4 regions of the Halopseudomonas sp. SMJS2 genome follow, and region 2 is predicted to be linked to each of the others. Evidence: predicted binding sites of a transcription regulator. Region 2 holds the regulator's gene; each other region holds the start of a gene.

Region 1 (3,916 bases), 740 kb from region 2:
CCCGACCAGCAGCATCAGCAGGGCCGCCAGCGGTTTGTTGTCGCCGATGGCAGCGGCGGAACTGGTGACCATGGCCTCGATATCGCCGGTAGCCTGCATGACCGAGGCAAAGCCGTTGGCGGCAATCATGATGAAGCCGATCATGGCCATCATTTTCATGCCTTCGGTGAACAGGTCATCAGCTTCGCGCCAGCGCACCACTCCGGAGGCGGAGAACACCACGAAACCGGCCAGCGCGCCCATGATCATCGAATCCAGCCACAGTTGTATGGAGAAGGCGGCAATCACTGCCACCAGCGCCACCAGCAGGGTCTTGGGCGTATAGTTGACCTTCTCCGGTGTTTCCCCGGTACCTATCGCTGCGGGGGCGTAATCCCGGCGCTTGCGATAGCTGAAGAAAGCTACGGCCAGACCGCACAGCATGCCCAGCGCGGGCAGGGCCATGGCCTGCATGACACTGATACCGGCCACGTCCAGACCGCCATCCCGGACATTGGCCAGCAGGATGTCGTTCAGAAAGATTCCACCAAAACCCACCGGCAGGAACATATAGGGAGTGATCAGGCCGAAGGTGAGCACGCAGGCGACCAGGCGGCGATCCAGTTTCAGCTTGTTCATGACGAACAGCAGCGGCGGGACCAGCAGCGGAATGAAGGCGATATGGATCGGCAGGATATTCTGCGAGGCCAGGGCTACCACCAGCAGCATGAACAGGAGAATGATGCGCAGTTTCCCGGTACCACCTTCGCGCTGGCCGTTGATCATGAGCAGGGCGCGGTCCGCCAAAGCGTGTGCGGTGCCGGATTTGGCGATCGCCACGGCGAAGGCGCCGAGCAAGGCATAGCTCAGGGCTACGTTGGCACCTTTACCTAGGCCATTCTGAAATGCCTGCAGAGTGGCATCCAGACTCAAGCCGCCCAGCAGGCCACCGGTAACGGCGCCGATAATCAGCGCCACGACTACGTGTACACGGCACAGGCTCAGGATGAGCATTACTGCTACCGCAACGACCACTGCGTTCATGGTTACGTCCTGTTCGAAAGATCAATTGCAAGGGAGGGCGCGTACTCTGCCGCATGGTTCTGGTGCTGTCAAAAGTTCCAGATGAAATTGTTTCGGGTCAATACCTGGCCGGTGCACCGCAAACCGGCGTCCATGGACGCCGTTGCGACTAGGCACCGCTGCCTCAGATTCTGAAGCGCCCGATCAACCCGCTGATCTGCTGACCGATGCGCGCCAGATGCTGGCTGGCCTGGGCCGTCTGCTGGGCGCCGTCGGTGGTTTCCCGAGCCAGCTCCGCCGCCTCGGTCACGTTGCGGTTCACATCTTCCACCACGGTGGACTGCTGGGTGGTTGCGCTGGCAATGGACGCATTCAGGCTGACCAGATGCTGCATCGAGGTGGCGATCTGTTCCAGCGCCTGTCCTGCGGCATTGACCTGCTCGACGCTGAGCTCGGAATAGCGGCTGCTTTCGTTGATCACGCTGACCACCGATTCGGTATTGGTCTGCAGGCGGGTGATCATGCCGTGGATTTCCTCGGTGGACTTCTGGGTGCGCTGGGCCAGGTTGCGCACCTCATCCGCCACCACAGCGAAACCGCGGCCCATTTCGCCGGCGCGGGCGGCCTCGATGGCGGCGTTGAGCGCCAGCAGGTTGGTCTGCTCAGCAATGGCGCGGATCACATCCAGTACCGTGGCAATCTCCCGGGCATCGGCAGACAGCGTAGCCATGTGGTCCACTGCGGTATTCACGCTGGTAGACAGGTGCTGAATCTGCGCGATGGTCTTCTCCACCTGCCCCCGGCCGAAATCAGCGCCCTCGTTGGCGTTCTCCACTTCCTGCGCGGCGGCGTTGGCATTCTGCGCCACGTCCTGTACGCCGTAGGTAATCTCATTGACCGCTGTGGCCATGAGTTCCATGCGTTCGGACTGGCGGGTCATGCCAGCGAGACTGGCATGGCTGATCTGGTCCAGTTGCTGGCTGGCACTGATCATCTGGTTGGCGCCGTCGCCCAGTTGCTGAATCAGCTTGCGCAGATTGCCGGTGAAGGTATTGAAGTGCCGGGCCAGCAGGGCCAGCTCATCCTGCCCTCTGGCGTCCAGCGTGCGTGTCAGGTCACCGTCGCCATCGGCGATCTCACTCATGGCTCGCACCACATGATCCAGCGGCCGGGTGATGCTGCGGCCGATGACATACAGGCTGGCAATCATGATCAGTAGGATCACCGCTACCACCGACAGCGCCCAGATGACCTGGGTACGGAACCGGCTCTCCATTTCGGTCAGCAGGATGCCGGTGCCGATCATGTAATCCCAAGGCTTGAAATGGGTGAACGCGGCCAGGCGGCGGACCGGCGTACCCTCGCCAACGGTGCCGCCCGGTTTGACCCAGTCATATTCGTAGTAGCCGGTACCCTGGTTGCGTGCCAGCTTGACCATCTCCTGGATGACGCTGACGGAGCCGTCGCGACCCAGGGTGCTGAGGTCGACACCTTCGGTTTCCGGTGCGAAGGGGTGCATGCGCATGACATAGTCCATGCCATTGACCCAGAAATACTCGTTGCCGTCGTAGCGCAAGCCGCGCAGGGTTTCGAGTGCCTGCTGCCGCGCCTGCTCGCCGGTGAGTTCGCCACTGAGTTCCCGGGCGTGGTAATGGGCCAGCAGCCCATGTGCGGTTTCCACCAGGTGGGTGGCTTTGGTGATCTGAGCGGAATGGATTTCCTTGCGCAGATGGTCGAGTGAAATGAAAGTAAGCACCAGCAAGCTGGCGAGCGAGACAATCAGGATGAGCCACATCCGTTGGTTAATTCTTATTCTGCGCAACAGGTCCATTCTTCCCTCTCCGGCATCTGTTTTCTGGTAACTGCGGCCTGGCTGAGCCAGACTACCTTCTGCTTTATCGGTCGGATTGGCGGATACTGAAGTACTTTTCACTTGCTGGCCAGTGTCGATAGGCCACTATTCGTCAGCTGAATCTCTCTGTACGGCGATCCAGCTGCAACTCCGCGCCATTGTGGAGCTTCCGGTGGTTGCTACGGCGTGCTAAATTGCCGCCGCTGTTCGGCAGGGATGGCACTTTTCGCCTACGCCCCGGTCTATCTGTTTGTTTCCCAAAGGATATTTTATGCAGTTATCTATCAAGAGCTTGTCCCTCGCAGCCCTATTGAGCACAGCCGTGGTATCCAATGGTGTGATTGCGGATGCCAAAGAAGCCATCGACCCGCCGGAAGAGGCCGTTCTGACCGAAGATATCGCCGGCAAAGTAGTGGTCGGCTGGGTCGAGAAGGGGCTGATCCTGCCCGAGGAAGCCGTCGTCAAGGTCAAAGTGGATTCCGGCGCGCTGACTTCGTCCATGCATGCGGTGAACATGGAACGCTTCACCCGCAAGGGCAAGCGGTGGGTGCGTTACGACGTACCGGTGGTGGATGCTGATACTGGAAACAAGGTCACCCTGCATTTCGAGCGTCCGGTATATAGACAGATGACCGTGCGCGGCGCCGGTGGCGAGGACTATCGGCCGGTGGTGAAGATGCGCATGTGCATTGGTAACCGGGTCTACGAGGAGCAGTTCTCCTTGCGCGATCGCAGCGATATGACCTACCCGGTTCTGCTTGGTCGACGTACCATCGAACACATCGGTCTGATCGACGTATCCGATACCTTCATGCTGCCACTGGACTGCCCGGATGCGGCCAGCGAAGACGAGCGCGACCGGCAGCAGCAGATGAAGGAAGACGCCAATCTGGTGGATGACAGCCAGATCGACCAGCCGTCAGAAGCGGAAGAAGAAGACGACGAGCAGGAAGGCGGTGAGTGAGCCGTCAGGCCATCTCAAGCTGACAGCCAGCCCAGCACCGCCGTGGCGAGAACTACCAGCCACGGCGGCAGTTTCCAGAATACCAATGCAACGAGCGC
Region 2 (3,916 bases):
GCATTGAGCAGATCGGTATCGCCCGGGCGGTTTTCCAGATCCACCAGCTGCTCCGACAACAACTCGAGAATTTCCCCAGCCTCTACCAGAAAGTCCTGGAGAATTTCTTCATCCGCATCAAAGCTCATTCAACGCTCCCTTGCCCCAGCGACAATAATACTAACGGTGTCACCAGCCTCTAGAACCCGAGGCTGGACAGCAGGTCATCGACTTCATCCTGTCCCGACACCACATCATCCCTCTTATCGGCATGAATCTGCGGACCTTCACCCTGAGGCGAGGTTTTTTTCCTATCCAGCCCCGGAAGGTTATGCTGAATACCCGCCATCCGATCGACCTGACCGGCCATGCGCACCAGGTTCAGCAGGCTTTCCTCGACATCGTGCACCAGGGTAATGACCCGTTTGATCACCTGACCGGTGAGGTCCTGGTAATCCTGGGCCATGAGAATGTCGTTCAGATTCGCTGACACTTCACCGCTCTGCTGCTCGCTGCGCTCAAGGAACGCCAGAATGTTGCGCGACAGCTCGCGGAATTCCGCCGCGCTCATCTCGCGGCGCTGCAGCCGCGCCCACTCGGTGCGCAGGTTCGCCGCCTCTTGGCCCAGCGCGGACACCACCGGAGCGCTGCTCTCAACCAGATCCATGGTGCGGTTGGCGGCCTTGTCGGTCAGCCGAACGACGTAGTCCAGACGGTCCGAGGCGTCGGAAATCTTCGATGCCTCGGTCGCTTCGGCATCGCCGTCCAGCGTGCGGGCCGTGTCTATCTGAAAATTGATGATCGAGTTGTGCAGCGCACGGGTCAGCTTACCGACTTCGTAATACAGGCTGCGGTCGCGGGCCTGATTGATCTCGTGTATGACCAGTACTGCCTCGCCGTAGTCCCCCTCTTCGAGGTGGTCCACCAGCTTCCGGGCATTGTTTTTCAGGGAATGCTCGAATTCATCAGCGATTGCCTGGCCGGGATTGTTGCTCAGTGCCATAACGCCCCCCGGTGCCTATCTGGCCTCGATTCGCTCGAAAACCTTTTCGATCTTTTCCTTCAGTGCCTGGGCAGTGAAAGGTTTGACCACATAGCCGTTCACCCCGGCCTGAGCTGCTTCGATGATCTGGTCACGCTTGGCTTCGGCAGTCACCATCAGCACCGGCAGGTGTTTCAGGCGCTCGTCGGCGCGCACGGCGCGCAGCAGGTCGATACCGCTCATGCCGGGCATATTCCAGTCGGTTACCAGAAAATCGAAACTGCCGCTCTGCAGCATCGGCAGCGCGGTGGTGCCATCGTCCGCTTCGGCGGTATTGGTAAAGCCCAGATCCCGCAACAGATTCTTGATAATGCGTCGCATCGTCGAAAAATCATCGACGATGAGAATTTTCATGTTCTTGTCCAAGTCGACCTCCATACAAACCAGAAGAAGCGCACTTGCGTGCGCCTCGCGAAACTGTTGCTACTGACCAGGCGAAGCGCTGGGAAAGCCGGATCAATCGTCGCGCCAATCGGCCATCCGTGCGCGCAGGCGGGCGGCACATTGGCTGTGCAACTGACTGACCCTGGACTCGCTGACGCCGAGCACCGCACCGATCTCCTTGAGGTTCAGTTCCTCATCGTAATACAGCGACAGCACCAGTTGCTCGCGCTCGGGCAACCGACCTATCGCCTCGGCCAGCGCCTTGCGAAAACGTTCATCCTCCACTCCGTCGAGGGCTTCATGGTCAGAGCCGACTTCGGCCGGCGCCCCGGCCTCCAGCAGATCTTCGAAGCTGAACAGCCGACTGCCGGCCGTGTCGTTGAGAATCGCATAGTAATCTTCGAGGCTCATATCCAATTCGGCAGCAACCTCGTGATCTTTAGCGTCACGACCTACTTTTGCTTCAACGGCGCGGATCGCGCTGCTGACCAGGCGGGTGTTACGGTGGACCGAGCGGGGGGCCCAATCACCCTTGCGCACATCATCCAGCATGGCGCCACGGATCCGGATACCAGCATAGGTCTCGAAGCTGGCACCCTTGCCATGATCGAATTTGCGTGCAGCCTCCAGCAGGCCCAGCATGCCGGCCTGTATCAGGTCTTCCACCTGCACGCTGGCTGGCAGGCGCGCCAGCATATGGTAGGCAATCCGCTTGACCAGCGGCGCGAACTGCTGCACCAGGCGGTCCTGCTCATTGGCCACGCCCATGGTGCGCGCATACATATTGACGCCACCTCCCCCCACGCTCATGAAGGGGTTCCGGTTCCGGTCCGCTGCACCAGGCGTTCGACGAAGAATTCCAGGTGCCCACGGGGGCTGGATGGCAACGGCCAGCCGTCCACGTTGCGTGCGATGGCGCGAAATGCCAGCGAAGCCTTGCTGCGCGGAAAAGCTTCATAGGTGGCGCGCTGTTTCTGTGCCGCCTTGCGCACTGTCTCGTCGTAAGGCACAGCGCCGACATACTGCAGCGCCACTTCCAGGAAGCGGTCGGTCACCTGCAGCAGTTTGTTGAATACGTTGTGACCTTCCTGGGGGCTGTGCACCATGCTCGCCAGGATGCGGAAGCGGGAAACACCGTGGTCGCGGTTGAGCAGCTTGATCAGCGCGTAGGCGTCGGTGATCGAAGTAGGTTCATCGCATACCACCACGATCACTTCCTGGGCAGCGCGCACAAAACTGACCACCGAATCGCCGATACCAGCGGCGGTATCGACCAGCAGGACATCCATGTCATCACCGATATCGCTGAAGGCTTGGATCAGGCCAGCATGTTCACGCGGCCCCAGGTTGACCATCTCCGCCGCGCCGGACGCCGCCGGGACGATACGAATACCACCCGGCCCGTTGATCATCACCTCACGCAGATCGCAGTTGCCGGCCAGAACGTCCGCCAGGGTCGCCTTGGGCCGCAGACCCAGCTGTACATCGACATTGGCCAGCCCCAGGTCTGCGTCCATCAACACCACTCGACGGCCGAGCTCTGCCAGCGCCAGGGCGAGGTTGACCGACACATTGGTCTTGCCCACGCCGCCCTTGCCGCCAGTGATTGCAATTACCTGAACCGGATGATTGCCCATCTGTGCTGTCGCCTTTCTCAATTCGTTAACTTGCGCACTGGTTGTGGAGTATACCGGCAAACACATCGGCCATGGTCTGGTCCTCGGCCATCTCGTTACCGGCCAGACCAACCGCGCGACTGACCAATTGGTGACCAACACCACGAGACAAATCATCCGGGATGCGCTGGCCATCGGCCACATAGGCTACCGGGAGACGCTGTTCCATGGCCAGCCCCAATGCTTCGCCCAGCGTAGCAGCTTCGTCGACCTTGGTCAGAATGCAGCCGACCGGATGACAGCAGCGATAATTGTGCCAGGCGGCCTGAAGCACCCGATACTGGCTGGTCGCCGCCAGCACCAGCAGAGTGCTGATGCGCGCACCCTGGGCCGCGAGTTCGCTCAGTTGGCCACGCAGTTGCGGGTCCTGGGCTTGCAGGCCGGCGGTATCGACCAATACCAGTCGCTTGTTGCCGAACTCCTCCAGTACCTCGCTCAGGCTGTTCTGTTCATCGACCACCCGCACCGGTACGTTGAGAATGCGGCCCAGGGTACGCAGCTGTTCATGGGCACCAATACGGTAGGTGTCCATGGTGACCAGCGCCACATTCTGGCTGCCGTGCTTGAGCACATAGCGTGCCGCCAGCTTGCCCAGAGTGGTGGTTTTGCCGGCGCCGGTCGGGCCAACCAGGGCAATCACCCCGCCCCGGTCGATCAGCTCCTCGCGCATCACCGGCAGGCCCTGGGCCAGGTGGGCCAGCAGCAGGCGCCAGGCCTGGCGTACATCGGTCACGTCGGCAACCTTGGCCAGCAGCTGCTTGCACAGCTCGGCGGGCAGGCCAAGATGAATCAGCTTGCGCCACAGGCTGGCCTGGCGCGGCTGATGCTGATTGAC
Region 3 (3,916 bases), 1.0 Mb from region 2:
CCGGCTATATGCTGGTGACCTTCCTCGGCCTGGGGCTGGGGCAGCTGGTGCTGACGCTGATGCCCGAGTTGAGCATGCGCCATATCATTCTCGTGGCGATGTGCTTTGCCCTGTGCCTGGTGCCGGTGGCGGTCACCCGCCGGTTGCACCCGGCACCCTTGCATCCGGCGCCGCTGGAAGTCCGTCTGTTCGTCAAGCGTATTCCCCAGGCGCTGAGTACCATCGGCGTGGCCGGATTGCTGTTGGGCGCCTTCTACGGGCTGGCGCCGGCGTATGCCAGTTCGGTTGGTCTGGACACCGAGCATGTCGGCGTGTTCATGGCGGTCACCATTGGCGCGGGGCTATTAGCCCAGTGGCCTGCGGGCTGGCTGTCTGATCGCCTGGACCGTAGCCGGATGATCCAGGTAAACGCCATCGTCCTCACCACCGTCTCGCTGCTCATTGCTCTGGTGGCCTGGCCGCAGTTACTGTTATTGCTGACCGGCATCTTTGGGCTGCTGGCGTTCACGCTCTATCCGCTGGCAGTGGCGCTGGCCAACGACCACGTTGAGCAGGAGGAGCGCGTGCTGCTGTCGGCGATGCTGTTGGTCACCTTTGGCCTGGGTGCCAGTGCCGGGCCATTGCTCGGGTCCGTGCTGATGAAGTTTGGCGGCGCGCCGATGTTGTACGTCTTCATGGCTTGTAGCAGTTTGCTGCTGGTGATCTTCGTGCGGCCGGAACGGGTTACCGGAGAACATCTCGTCGAAGAGGCGCCGATCCAGTTCATGCCTGCTGCCGGTAACCTGGCCTCGTCACCGCTGGCCGCGGCCATCGACCCCCGAGTCGACGAGCAGGTGGTGATCGATCAGATGCAAGAAGAGACGGACCCTCAGGAGCAGCCGGTCGCCGAAGAGGATGATGAGCACCGGCCGGGCTAGGCTGGTAAACGAAAGCACCTCAGAACAGGTCTTCCTTCTCCAGCCGGCGTGCTTCGCGTTGCAGATAATGTACGAAGCGGTCGATTGGCCGTTGGGCCTGTGGGCTGGGCTGATGAAAGCGCAGCCCGACATGCGTGGTGCCGCTGTCCTGGTGATATTCGCGGTGGCGTATCTCCAGATTGATATCGAACTCGGCGGTATCCGGTAACAGCAGTCGGCTCAGCTCATAACGCTCTCCCGGCTGCAGCCCTTGCACGTGATTACCCAACAGGCGGGCCTTGCAGCCGGTCGCGGAAATGTCCAGCAGCTCTCCCTCGAAGCGTCGTTGATGCTTGGCGTGAATCAGCTCCACCCGGGTATCGATACTGCGTTGCACGGTGGCGCGGAACGCGCCGCGACGTTGATGGTAGATCATGCTGTGGGGCAGCGGCACGCTGAAGGCGGGGGCATCCTCGAGCATCACCCGCTGTGCATCAGCTCCCACCCAGCGCATGTGCACACCGTCCAGCCAGGCATCTATCCGAAAGCTTTCTCCCTGGCTGGCCCACTTGTCACCGATGTGCGGAATCATTTCGTCGATGAGCAGGGCCCCGTTCTGGGTATCCAGATCAACGATATAGCTCTGGAAGGTCTGGCTGCGACCATCGAAGGTGATGTTCAGAGGAATGTGAAATTGCTGCAGGTTCTTCAGCAGAATGTGAATTTCGATGCTGGCGGTAACTTCCCGGGGCGGCTGCGGGCTGCCCTCTTGTTCGAATAACATTGACACGACGGTTTCTCGCTGGCGATGGAGTCAATGTGGCTGGCTAGGCAGGCCAGCGACATCCTTGTCAGGCACGGCTTATCGGGCGCCCGGATGCGGAGCGACTGGCGTTCCCCTGACGATCGTACACATTCTGGCTGGCTTCGCCCTGGTTGCGCAGCAGGTCCAGCAATCGGGAGTTGATATGCTGGCTGTGGCGAATCAGTCTGGCATTGCGCAGGTTGGCATTCTGGCAGCGTTCGGCAGCAGTGAGGAAGTCGGTGTGCTGGGCGGCCAACGCGGGGTTATCCAGGCTGCCGATAAAGTCGGTCAGGCTTTGTGAAGCCGGTTTGCTGAGTGTTTCGCACTGGGCGGACAGGGCTTGCTCGTCAGCGACCAGAACTGCGATCAGCGGTGTCTTGGTCTTGGTCAGGGCGTCGAGAGCGTCCATATCCTGATCGAGCAGAACCTGGCGTTCCTGATCAAGCAATTCGGCGAACTGCTCGCAATGTTGTGTGGCCTGGGCAAAAAGTGCGCTGAGATCCTGCATCCTTCATTCTCCGCTGGGCTGCACGGCCACCATCAGATCACTGCTCGAGAGCGATCAGTTTGTCGGCGATCCGCGTACTGTCTATCTGATAGCTACCGTCGGCGATGGCCTGCTTGATCTGCTCGACGCGTGCGCTGTCCACTTCCGGCAGTTCCCGCAGGCGTTCTTCGATAGCCTGCAGTTGCTGCGCCTGATTGCTCAACTTGACCCCGGAGTCGGCGGCTGCCGGTTTGCCGGCGGTCGGTGCGTCGTCGCTCGGGCGTTCCGCCGCCACATCGCGCTTGCCACTGGCTGCGCCGGTCTGGCTGCTGCGGGCGGCGTTATTGGTGCCGCCGGTATTGAAATCTATGACCATGGGTGTGTCCTCAGAACCTGAATGCCTTCTGCTGTAACGGCAGCCACGGCAGAAACTTTAGGGCTGGGAGAAATAATTGTGTGACCTGCTGCACAGTTTGCATGCCTGATTGGATGGCGACAAGTATAGTCGATTCGGGATGCCACATCACATTGCCACTTCGACCTGACCGGGGCCGATGATGCGGGCCCGAATCACACGGTCCGAGCGAGTATTGCGCACCCTGATCTGGCTGCCGGTACTGCCGCTTTCCAGCGCCTCGCCCGGCATGCGCACCGAGACCCGGCTGTTGGCCGCGCTGATCACCACCTTGTCACCGCGCTTTACCGTTTCGTCCTGCTCCAGCTGGTTGGCGCCCAGTACGCTGTCAGCGGCAACCGGACGCCGGGTGCGCAGACCGATGGCTTGCTCCGGGCGTGTCAGATAGCTGCCGCTGAGGTTGCCGACGTTGCGTTCAAGCAGGGTGACATCACCGGCGCTGATGACGCCATGGCGTGGTAGCGGGCGGGTAGTCACCACCACCGGCTGGAACAGGTCGACAGTCGCCGGCACGAACAGCCGCCATTGCACCTCACTATCACAACTGATGCGTACAGTGACGCGCCCGATTGGTACTTCCGGGCTTTCCAGATTGGCCTGGATCGCGTCGGCCGGGCACAATGGCAGCCGCAGCCGCGGATCGAGTCGGCTGACCGTGATCTCGAAACGCGCCTCGGCGGTACTGCTGGCAAGATGTGCGGCAACTTTCTGTTCAAGATAGTCGGTGGTCGTGCCGATAAGCTGATCAATAAGCGGACTGGCATTCAGACTGCTGGAACTCAGCAGCGCAATAGCCGCGATCAGTTTGATGAGAAATGCCGGTAACTGCATGGAATCCGAAGCCCTGACTCAAGTGACGCCGTCAAAATGCCGGCGTCGAATGTGTGCTGATGAAAGTGGTGCAAGGACCATGCCTGGTTTGTATCTGAGAGGAGCTATTCATGGCTGGCATAATGGATTCGGTAGACAAGCGCACCCAATTGGTCGGACAGAATCGGCTCGAGCTGCTGCTCTTCCGGCTGGGCGGTCGGCAGCTGTACGGCATTAACGTATTCAAGGTCAAGGAGGTGCTCCAGTGCCCCCGGCTGACCTCGTTGCCCAAGCTGAATCCAATGGTGCGGGGCGTGGCACATATCCGCGGTGGAACCTTGCCGATCATTGATCTGGGCAAGGCCACGGGTGGTCGGGAGCTGGAGGACCTGTCCTCCGCGTTTGTCATCATCACCGAGTACAACAGCCGGGTACAGGGCTTTCTGGTGCGAGCCGTGGAACGCATCGTCAATCTGAACTGGTCCGACGTGCATGCGCCGCCC
Region 4 (3,916 bases), 720 kb from region 2:
GTCGCGGTTACTGAGCAGTTGCTCATGCCCAAGGCCATTGAGCATGCCGGCCTGGGTCAGGGTGTGAAGTACCAATTGCCGGTGGGTGAAATACACACCCTTGGGGTTGCCGGTGGTGCCGGTGGTGTAAAAGGTGGTGGCGACCGAATTCTCGTCGAAATCGGCGAACTCGTAAGTGCTGTCCGCCGCAGCCAGCAACTGTTCATACTCACCGGCGAACCCGCGCAGTTCGGCAACCTTGTCCTCACCGTCGGTGAGCAAAATGGTCGACGTCACTGTGGTCAGTTGCGGCTCAATGGCCTGGTACAACGGCAGGAATTCGCTGTTGACCAACACCATGATGTCGTCAGCGTGATTCATGGTGTACACGATCTGCTCCGGCGACAGCCGTACATTCACGGTGTGCAGCACCGCGCCAATCATCGGAATGGCAAACATGCATTCCAGATAACGGTGGCTGTCCCAATCCAGTACCGCCACGGTATCCCCGGCCTTGACCCCCGCCTGGGTCAGCGCATTGGCCAGCCGGCAGATACGCTGGTTGAAGGTGGCATAGTCGTAACGGCTGATGTCCCGATAGACAATTTCCTGCGAGGCTTCATAACGCACCCCCGACAGCAACAGGTTCTTGATCAGCAACGGCGTGGAGTGAGCCTGCTCGGTGGGCGGTAAAATCCGTGTATTCAACATGATGCGACCTTTCTTGTTGTTGGCTTGCCGGGGCCTGCCCCGCGGTTCTGCATTTAATATAGCGACAGCGGAGCAGGACAACCATGGCTCTTGTGTATCCCGATCATACAAAGGTTTGCAGTCGACAATAAGGGTTTAAAGCGCGTATAAAGTCGCTTGATGACCATAAATAAACAATCAGTCATATTTTCAGGAGTCACCATGTCCGAAAGCATTGTCATTGTCAGCGGCGTCCGTACGCCCATGGGTGGTTTTCAGGGAAGCCTGTCGAGCGTATCGGCGGTAGATCTTGGCGCTCTGGTCATCCGCGAGGCGGTGGCACGGGCCGGCATCGCCCCGGCGGATGTCGAAGAGGTGATCATGGGTTGCGTATTGCCAGCCGGCCTCAAGCAGGGTCCCGCCCGCCAGGCCAGTCTCAAGGCCGGGCTACCCAGCGCCACCGGCTGCACCACCATCAACAAGCTCTGCGGTTCAGGCATGAAGGCAGTGATGATGGCGACTGACATGCTCAAGGCTGGCTCCAATCAGATCATGCTCGCCGGCGGTATGGAAAGCATGTCCAATGCCCCCTACGTGATCGAGAAAGCGCGCGGCGGGCTGCGCATGGGCCATGGCGAAATCAAGGACCACATGTTCCTCGACGGCCTGGAAGATGCGCAGACCGGTCGGCTGATGGGCTCCTTCGCCCAGGAAACCGCGACCAAGTACGGTCTGACCCGCGAAGATATGGATGCCTACGCCATCGAGTCCCTGACCCGGGCCAAGAAGGCCATTGACAGTGGCGCCCTGAACAGCGAAATCATTCCGGTGACCGTGGCCTCGCGCAAGGGCGACGTGGTAGTCAAGGATGATGAACAGCCGCACAACGCCAATATCGAGAAGATTCCCGGCCTGCGTCCGGCCTTCGCCAAGGACGGCACCATCACCGCTGCCAACGCCAGCTCGATCTCCGATGGTGCCAGTGCCCTGCTGCTGATGACCGAGTCCGAAGCCAAGCGTCGCGGCCTCCAGCCGCTGGCCCGGATCGTCGGCCACGCCACCCAGAGCCAGGACCCGAGCGAGTTCACCCTCGCCCCGGTCGGTGCCATGACCAACCTGTTCAACAAGATCGGCTGGAGCAAGGATGATGTCGATCTGTTCGAGATCAACGAAGCCTTCGCCATGGTCACCATGCTGGCCATGCGCGAACACGGGCTGGATCACAGCAAGGTCAACATCTTTGGCGGCGCCTGCGCCCAGGGTCACCCGGTGGGCTCCACCGGCTCGCGGCTGATCGTGACGCTGATCAACGCCCTGCAACAGACCGGCGGCCAGCGTGGCGTGGCCTCGTTGTGCATCGGTGGCGGTGAAGCGACTGCGGTAGCCATCGAACTGGTGTGACCAATGGCTGACGCCTGCCCGCTGGGCGGGCGTCTTTCGCCCTCAAGCTCCCTGTCTCGCTGCCGATACGACCTTGACGTAACCGACCGGGCACCTTCTGGCCCGGCTTTCCGTTTTCCAAGGTACAGGCGGCCATGAACCTCAAATTCAGTCATAAAATCCTGCTTGCCGGCTGCGGCATCGTCATTCTGGCGTTCTCTCTATTCGCGCTGTACAACGATTATCTGCAACGCAACAGCATTGGTAACAATCTGGAATTCTCCATCGACCAAGCCGGAAAGCTCACCGCCAGCAGCGTAGAGAACTGGCTCAGCGGCCGCCTGTTGTTAATGGAGAACCTGGCCGAGAACATCGCCAACCACCCGCTGGAAACTACCCGGGCTGAGCTGGTTGGCCAACCGACCTTCAGTTCGCAGTACCTACTCACTTACCTTGGCAGTGCCGATGGCAGCCTCATCCAGCATCCGCCTGTGGAGCTGCCCGACGACTTCGATGCCCGCACCCGGCCGTGGTATACCGATGCGGTGAAGGCCAACGGCAGCATCCTGACCAAACCTTATCTCGATCAGGTCACCAATGGATTGGTATTGACCATGGCCACACCGGTCACGCGTCATGGTCAACTCGCTGGCGTGGTCGGCGCTGACCTCAGCTTGGACACCCTCGTCGGCATCATCAATTCGGTGGACTTCGGTGGTCTGGGCCATGCGTTCCTGGTCAGTGATAGCGGTCAGATCCTGGTCTCTCCCGAACAGTCCCACTTGATGAAGCACCTCAAGGAGATCTACAGCGCGAGCGAGTTGCGTATGGAGCGGGAGCTGCAGCAAGTACAGCTGGATGGTCAGGAGCGCATGCTGTCCTTTACGCCGATCAGCGGCCTGCCCTCGGTGAACTGGTATATCGGCCTGTCCATCGATCGGGACCAGGCCTACGCCCCGCTGGCGCAGTTCCGCACCTCGGCGATCATCGCCATGCTGGTCGCGGTAGCCGCCATTGCCATGCTGCTGAGCCTGCTGATCAAAATACTGATGCGTCCGCTGCAGAACATGGGCCGGGCGATGGCGGATATCGCCGACGGTGAAGGTGATCTGACCCGCCGGCTGGCGGTCGAAAGCCGCGACGAATTCGGTGAGCTGAGCGCCTCGTTCAATCAGTTCGTCGAACGCATCCATGCCTCCATCAGCGAAGTGGCCTCTGCTACAGGTCAGGTGCATGACCTGGCGGTGCGGGTAATGAACGCGTCCAACTCGTCCATTGCCGGCTCCAACGAACAGAGCGCTCGCACCGAAAGCGTGGCCGCAGCCATCAACGAGCTGGGCGCCGCCGCTCAGGAAATTGCCCGCAACGCGGCCGACGCCTCCAACCAGGCCAGCAACGCCAGCGAGCAAGCGGAAGATGGGCGGCAAGTCATGGCCAGGACCATTCAGGCGATGACTGCCCTGTCCGATACCATCAATACCTCGCGGGAACAGATCGAGACCCTGAATACCAGTACCGAGGACATTAGCCATATCCTCGATGTGATCAAGGGCATTTCCGAGCAGACCAACCTGCTGGCACTCAACGCCGCAATCGAAGCTGCCCGAGCCGGCGATGCGGGTCGCGGGTTTGCCGTGGTGGCCGATGAAGTACGTAATCTGGCCCACCGCACCCAGGAGTCCGCCGAGGAGATTCACCGCATGATCACCACCCTGCAGCAGGGCTCCCAGGAAGCGGTGAATACCATGCACGCCAGCCAGGCATCCAGCGTCGAGAGTGTCGATGTGGCCAACCAGGCCGGCGAACGGCTGGGCACCGTGATGGAGCGGATCGTCGAGATCGACGCCATGAACCAGTCGGTGGCAGC

The links. Region 2 encodes FliA, which starts transcription of late flagellar genes. Its sites were predicted from a motif close to CTAAAGTTTNNNNNNNNNNNGCCGNTAA; they were not measured.
Region 1: a site for FliA is predicted at 2,898-2,925, ahead of QAO71_RS06870 (methyl-accepting chemotaxis protein). Genes of this name have one in related genera too.
Region 3: a site for FliA is predicted at 2,598-2,625, ahead of flgM (flagellar biosynthesis anti-sigma factor FlgM). Genes of this name have one in related genera too.
Region 4: a site for FliA is predicted at 2,112-2,139, ahead of QAO71_RS13715 (methyl-accepting chemotaxis protein). Genes of this name have one in related genera too.

What each region holds. Positions count from the first base shown of each region.
Region 1 is NZ_CP123445.1:1,455,085-1,459,000, forward strand. Features, by position in the region: gene QAO71_RS06865 (Na+/H+ antiporter NhaC family protein) at 1-1,023, opposite strand, end outside; gene QAO71_RS06870 (methyl-accepting chemotaxis protein) at 1,187-2,797, opposite strand; gene QAO71_RS06875 (RimK/LysX family protein) at 3,126-3,818, shown strand; gene chrA (chromate efflux transporter) at 3,833-3,916, opposite strand, start outside.
Region 2 is NZ_CP123445.1:2,190,245-2,194,160, forward strand. Features, by position in the region: gene QAO71_RS10245 (chemotaxis protein CheA) at 1-128, opposite strand, end outside; gene QAO71_RS10250 (protein phosphatase CheZ) at 179-982, opposite strand; gene QAO71_RS10255 (chemotaxis response regulator CheY) at 998-1,375, opposite strand; gene QAO71_RS10260 (RNA polymerase sigma factor FliA) at 1,478-2,188, opposite strand; gene QAO71_RS10265 (MinD/ParA family protein) at 2,212-3,042, opposite strand; gene flhF (flagellar biosynthesis protein FlhF) at 3,068-3,916, opposite strand, start outside.
Region 3 is NZ_CP123445.1:1,176,724-1,180,639, forward strand. Features, by position in the region: gene QAO71_RS05625 (MFS transporter) at 1-917, shown strand, start outside; gene QAO71_RS05630 (flagellar brake protein) at 937-1,680, opposite strand; gene QAO71_RS05635 (flagellar protein FlgN) at 1,748-2,209, opposite strand; gene flgM (flagellar biosynthesis anti-sigma factor FlgM) at 2,247-2,564, opposite strand; gene flgA (flagellar basal body P-ring formation chaperone FlgA) at 2,712-3,434, opposite strand; gene QAO71_RS05650 (chemotaxis protein CheV) at 3,545-3,916, shown strand, end outside.
Region 4 is NZ_CP123445.1:2,913,504-2,917,419, forward strand. Features, by position in the region: gene QAO71_RS13705 (fatty acid--CoA ligase) at 1-690, opposite strand, end outside; gene QAO71_RS13710 (acetyl-CoA C-acyltransferase) at 892-2,070, shown strand; gene QAO71_RS13715 (methyl-accepting chemotaxis protein) at 2,205-3,916, shown strand, end outside.